DNA from 2 places in the Pseudoalteromonas sp. Xi13 genome. Region 1 is predicted to be linked to the other one. Evidence: predicted binding sites of a transcription regulator. Region 1 holds the regulator's gene; the other holds the start of a gene.

Region 1 (3,425 bases):
TCTTTTAATTAAGTGGTTGGAATGTGTTTTGTGGCGGTTATACGTAAATCATCGCCTATTTTCACACACTCTTTAAACGTCAAATTAACGGTGTTTTGCATATCTGTTAGCGGTGCAAAATTAACTAAGCTTTTTGCATCGCACCCCATTAGTTTAGGCGCTAGATAAAATATATATTCGTCTATTAAATTAAGCTCTGTCATTTTACCGGCAAGTGTAGCACCCGCTTCTAAATAAACATGATTAAATTGCAGCTTAGCAAGGTGTGCTAAAACAGACGTTAAATTAACTTTGTTATTTTGCTGTGGCACTTCTATATGCCTTACAAAATGCGGCCACTGCGTTGATTTATCAACCTTGGTAGTAAAAATTATTATTTCACTTTCAATATTAAATACTGCCAGCTCTGGTGTAAGCCTATTTTGTGAGTCAATTATAACACGCACCGGTTGGCGTAGGGGTAATTCAGTAGGTAAAGCCTGTGGCAACTCGCTTAACCTCACATTGAGCTTAGCATCATCCGTAATAACCGTATCGGCGCCCGTTAAAATAGCGCAGCTTTGTGCTCGATGTAGTTGTACATCTTGTCGCGCAGCGCTGCCGGTGATCCACTTACTTTGGCCATTTTTTAGCGCGGTTTTACCATCAATGCTGGCCGCCATTTTACACGTAACATACGGAAGCCCCTGCTCCATACGCTTAAAAAAACCTAAATTAAGTGCGCGCGCTTGCTGCTCTAAAAGCCCAAATGCAACCTCTATACCTGCATCGCTGAGTATTTTAAGCCCTTTACCTGCTACTTGTGGGTTGGTGTCGACCATAGCCGCAATAACTTTTACTACACCTGCGGCTTTTAAACCCTCTGCACACGGCGGAGTGCGTCCGTAATGGCTACACGGTTCAAGCGTAACATACGCAGTCGCGCCTTTTGCGTTTTCACCTGCTACAGCAAGGGCATTAACCTCAGCATGTCCCTGCCCAGCTAATTGATGAAACCCTTCACCAATTATGTGGTTATCTTTAACTAAAACACACCCTACATTAGGATTGGGGGTGGTTGTAAATCGCCCTTTTTTTGCAAGCTCGATGGCACGTGCCATGTACATTTCATCTTGCGCGGTAAAGGTTGTTTGGTTTTGCATTATTACTCCCCTAAACGGGCAATTTCTTCACCAAATTCGCGTATATCTTCAAACGAGCGATACACAGAGGCAAACCGCACATAGGCTACTTTATCCAGCTTTTTAAGCGCCTCCATTATGCACTCACCCACTAGGTGACTTGATATTTCTCGCTCGCCGGTAGCACGCAACTGCGATTTAATAATATTAACCACTTCATCCACTTGCTCTGTACTAACAGGGCGTTTTTCTAGGGCACGATTAAGGCCATTGAGTAGTTTATCTTCATTAAAGGGCTCTCGGCTGCCATCTTGTTTAATTACACGTGGCATAACTAACTCGGCGCCTTCAAAGGTAGTAAATCGCTCGTGACACTCGTTACATTCACGACGACGGCGAACTTGGTGGCCTCCGCCGACTAGGCGAGAATCAATAACTTTAGTATCTTTTGCGGTACAAAATGGGCAATGCATAACTCGGTACTTCCGTTTTAAAACAAAAAAGGCCGCTATTTAGCGGCCTTTTATCTTAGCAAAAAAATAGGGCCTGTTGGCCTTTCAGGATTAAATTTGTTCTATCTAGGGGTGATTTGATCGCGGCGCGAGGTTTGTAACCTAGTGGGCTAAGTAAAAACCGAGCAACAAAGAGTAAATCGCCCCTAGGACGAACCCGAGGGCAGTGCATGTTTGGCATTTATGCTGCGTTATCGCCTATTTGTGTGGAGTAACCACACTACATAGACTCTGCCTTGCCTAAAAACCAAACATACTACTGCAAATTAAACCTCGAAAGGTAAACAGGCCCCTTGTTGTGATCTAAATTACTGCTGCTTATGCAATTAAGCGTATACAGGTAGTTTTGCACAAATTGCTTTAACTTTTTCTTTAACTTGCGCTTGTACTGACTCATCATTGATGTTGTCTAATACGTCACAAATCCAGCCAGCAAGTTCTTTCGATTCAGCTTCTTTAAAGCCACGACGTGTAATTGCAGGTGAACCAATACGTAAACCAGAAGTAACAAACGGTGAGCGAGGATCGTTTGGTACAGAGTTTTTGTTCACAGTAATGTTTGCATTGCCAAGCGCTGCGTCTGCATCTTTACCTGTGATATCTTTATCGATTAAATCAAGTAAGAATAAGTGGTTTTCTGTTTTATCAGATACGATTTTGTAACCGCGCTCTTGCATAACAGCAACCATAGCTTGAGCATTTTTAACTACTTGTGCTTGGTATGTTTTAAATTCTGGTTGTAGAGCTTCTTTAAATGCCACTGCTTTTGCAGCAATAATGTGACATAAAGGACCACCTTGGCCACCTGGGAACACAGCGCTGTTAAGCTTTTTGTAAATTGCTTCGTCGCCACAAGCAGAAATAATTAAACCACCACGAGGGCCTGCTAATGTTTTGTGTGTTGTTGTTGTTACAACATGCGCGTGAGGTACTGGGCTTGGGTAAACACCCGCTGCAATTAAACCTGCAACGTGAGCCATATCAACAAATAAGTAAGCACCTACTTTATCAGCAATCTCACGGAATTTAGCCCAATCAACAATACCTGAGTACGCAGAAAAACCACCAATAATCATTTTTGGTTTGTGTTCAAGTGCTAGCGCTTCTACCTGTGCGTAGTCAATTTCGCCAGTTGCTTCGTCTAGCCCGTACTGGATTGCGTTGTATAGCTTACCTGAGAAGCTTACGTGTGAACCGTGCGTTAAGTGACCACCATGAGCTAAGCTCATACCAAGTACAGTGTCGCCCGCTTCTAATAATGCTAAGAAAACAGCTGCATTTGCTTGAGAACCCGCATGTGGCTGAACGTTTGCATAGTCAGAACCAAATAGCTCGTTAGCACGATCAATTGCAAGTTGTTCAACAACGTCTACGTGCTCACAACCGCCATAGTAACGTTTGCCCGGGTAACCTTCTGCGTATTTGTTTGTAAGCTGTGAACCCTGTGCTTCTAGTACGCGTGGGCTACAGTAGTTTTCTGATGCGATTAATTCAATGTGCTCTTCTTGGCGAGCAGTTTCTTTGTTTATCGCGTCAAATAACTCTGGATCAAAATCCGAAATATTCATGCTACGTTCTAACATTGGGGTCTCCTAGGGCAACGTGTATGGTGTTTTTTAGAGGCTTTATTGTACGCTTTAAACGACTCTTTGCCTACGCTCTTAAGTTGAGGATATTTAAACAGGGATTGAATCTATTTCACAGCGTTTTTAAGATGATATTTTTTTATAAATGCATTAATAATTTAAATGATTTTTATTTTTTACATTTAATTAGTTAATGATAAATACTT
Region 2 (3,425 bases), 910 kb from region 1:
TACGTGCAGCCGGTACTGGGTAGTCTTGGAAATCAAGTAGGTTATCAAGTGCACGTACTGCAAGCTCTGCAAGCTCTTCAAGTTCATCAAGTGACTCAATAGCGCCTAGGTTAAATGCAGATAGCGTACAAAGTGCAATTTCACCTTCTTCATCGTTTACGTTATTTAACGGCTTAGTTGGCAATGCAATTTCTAAACATAAGTTAGATTGGCGAATTGGCGCCACTTTAGAAATAAACGGGCTGTGCGTATTACAGTGATCCACATTTTGTAAATAAATACGACCTGTGCTGGCACGCTCTTGTGCGAACATTGAGAAAAGCTCAATCGCTTTAATACGCTTTTTACGAATAGACTCGTCTTGCTCGTATTTTACGTATAACGCATCAAACTCGTCTTGGTCTTCAAAGAATGCATCGTAAAGGCCAGGCACATCTGATGGGCTAAATAACGTAATGTAGTCGTCTTTAATTAAACGAGAATACATTAGTTTATTAAACTGTACGCCGTAATCTAAATGACGAACACGGTTATCATCAACACCACGGTTATTTTTAAGTACCAGTAGGTTTTCTACTTCTAAATGCCAAAGCGGGTAGAATAACGTTGCAGCACCGCCACGTACGCCACCTTGCGAGCAGCTTTTAACCGCTGTTTGAAAGTGCTTATAAAAAGGAATACAACCTGTGTGGTACGCCTCGCCATTACGGATATGGCTACCTAAAGCACGAATACGGCCAGCGTTAATACCAATACCTGCACGTTGTGAAACGTACTTAACAATGGCAGATGATGTGGCGTTAATTGAATCAAGGCTGTCGCCACATTCAATAAGTACACACGAGCTAAACTGACGCGTAGGCGTACGCACACCCGACATAATTGGCGTAGGTAAAGAGATTTTAAACGTTGATACTGCATCGTAAAAACGTTTGATGTAGTCAGTACGCGTTTCGCGCGGGTAGTCAGAGAATAAACTCGCAGCCACTAAGATATATAAAAACTGAGCGCTTTCGTAAATTTCACCCGTTACGCGGTTTTGTACCAGGTATTTACCTTCAAGCTGCTTTACTGCTGCGTAGCTAAAGTTAAGATCGCGCGAATGATCAAGATAAGCATCTAGCTCATCAAGCTCTTGCTCTGTGTAATCAACGAGTAAATGAGCGTCGTAGCGTTTGTCTTCAACCATTTTTGTAACATGATCAAATAAACGTGGTGGCTCAAACTGGCCATACGCTTTTTTACGTAAGTGGAATACAGCTAAGCGGGCAGCTAAGTACTGGTAGTCTGGCGACTCTTTTGAAATTTGATCGGCTGCTGCTTTAATGATGGTTTCGTGAATGTCTTTTGTACGAATACCGTCGTAAAATTGAATGTGTGACTTTAATTCAACCTGTGAAACCGATACGTTGTTTAAACCTTCGGCGGCCCATTCAATAACGCGATGGATCTTATCAAGATCTAAAGGCTCTTTACGCCCGTCACGCTTGCTTACAGATAACTGTTGGTTCATAGCTTTGCCTGTATTCCTTGGGAATTGTGTATTTTGACCAATGCTTTATACCTCGCTAAAGCAAGGTACGTATTCATTTATTATAAGTTTCACCGTATTGGCGAATTTAATTGAATAACATTTGGCCACAATATCTGGTGTTGTTCAATTTAGAGATCACAAGATAGTGTGGTCTGAGCTGATTTGCAAGGGACATAATTGCCCCTATTTGTGGATAACTTTGGGATAACGTATTTGTGTTAGTAGTCACTCACCTTCGAACAATCATTTAAGTTGAAATAGCTAAAAATCAACTAATGATCTGCTAAATTTATGCATTTTGAAAATAAATTTCGACTGCTTTTTTTATCAACAAGCTTTGCATAAAAACTAACACAATCACAATATATAGTGTTTAATAATTTACATGGCACTATATATGGTTAAAAGCATCAATAGGGCTGTGCCAGTCAAAATCGGCTTCCCAGCCCTTGGCCTCATCAATACTTGGTATATAGCCCCAAAGCGCTGTTGCTGTGTGCATACCTGCGGCTTTACCTGCTTCTATATCACGTTGAGCATCACCTATGTATAAGCAACGTTTAGGATCTACGTTCATCAGTTTTGTACAGTGTAGTAAGGGTAAAGGTGATGGTTTAGCCTCGGTGAGGGTATCGCCACTGATCACAACGTGTGCATTTTTTAAAGCGGGTATAGCAGCCACTAATGGATCGGTTAAAAACCCTGGCTTATTAGTCATTATTCCCCATTTTATACCTTGGTTATCAAGGGCTATGAGTAATGACTCTATGCCTTCAAAGCAGCGGGTGTGTGTCGCTAGGTTTTGGCTGTAGTGGCTGACTAATTGTTTTATTCGTTCAGTTTGTGGTTGCGATGCCCATTGCGCTTTAAAGCCAAGTTCAAGCAATGCGCCGGCGCCATTAGACGCTACTTTTCTATAAGCCTCAGGCGTAACTTGCGCAACACCTTCACTTTTAAGTACAGCATTTAAAGCAGCACCTAAATCGTCTGCTGTATCAAGCAAGGTGCCATCTAAATCAAATAAGAAAGCGTCGTACTCAAAAGGAGTTAAGGGGGTATGAGAGCTAGCCATTATGCTAACTTCTCAAAATGAAGAATGTAATTAACACTCACATCTGTATTTAATGAATACTGCTTAGAAAGCGGGTTGTAGCCCAGGCCAGCACTGGCACGTACTTTTAAACCGGCTTGTTCAGCCCATGCAATAAGTTGTGCAGGTTTGATAAATTTGTTGTGATCGTGTGTGCCCTCAGGCACCATTTTTAACAGCTTTTCAGCACCTACAATAGCAAACAAGTAAGCTTTAGGCGTTTTATTTAGGGTTGAGAAAAACACATCAGCCCCTGGCTTGGCAAGCTCTGCGACTGCATGAATAATAGAAGCAGGGTCAGGTACATGCTCTAGCATTTCCATACAGGTTATTACATCAAAGCGAGCAGGGTGCTGGGTTGCAAATTCTTCTGCAGGTACTTTTATATAGTCAACATTTACACCGGTTTCTAGGCTATGAAGCTTTGCTACGGTGAGTGGCTCTTGCCCCATGTCTATACCGGTTACATGTGCGCCCATGCGTGCCATGCTTTCGCTAAGAATGCCGCCACCACAGCCTACATCGAGTGTTTCTTTATCAAATAAGCCTTGGGTTTTGTTAGCCACAAAGTCTAATCGTAATGGGTTAATTTCGTGAAGAGGTTTAAACTCTCCGTCTTGGTCCCACCATCGCTCTGCAATGGCTTCAAATTTTGCTATTTCTGCGTTATCTACATTTTGATGTTCGGTCATAAAATACTTCCTCGTCAATCTGAGGCCATTATATAGGGCTAAATTGATAAATCGCAAAGTTTTGCGCCTGTAAATTTAAATTAATTGTGATAGCATGGTCGCTTAGAAA

What was found. The regulator NrdR, encoded in region 1, represses ribonucleotide reductase genes. The targets are predictions, from matches to a motif close to AAACACNANATNTNGTGTTT.
Region 2: a site for NrdR is predicted at 1,637-1,656, ahead of nrdA (class 1a ribonucleoside-diphosphate reductase subunit alpha). Genes of this name have one in related genera too.

The regions. Positions count from the first base shown of each region.
Region 1 is NZ_CP034439.1:819,037-822,461, reverse strand. It holds gene ribD (bifunctional diaminohydroxyphosphoribosylaminopyrimidine deaminase/5-amino-6-(5-phosphoribosylamino)uracil reductase RibD) at 9-1,142, opposite strand; gene nrdR (transcriptional regulator NrdR) at 1,145-1,594, opposite strand; gene glyA (serine hydroxymethyltransferase) at 1,960-3,216, opposite strand.
Region 2 is NZ_CP034439.1:1,733,829-1,737,253, forward strand. It holds gene nrdA (class 1a ribonucleoside-diphosphate reductase subunit alpha) at 1-1,513, opposite strand, end outside; gene EJ103_RS07825 (HAD-IA family hydrolase) at 1,926-2,606, opposite strand; gene ubiG (bifunctional 2-polyprenyl-6-hydroxyphenol methylase/3-demethylubiquinol 3-O-methyltransferase UbiG) at 2,606-3,316, opposite strand.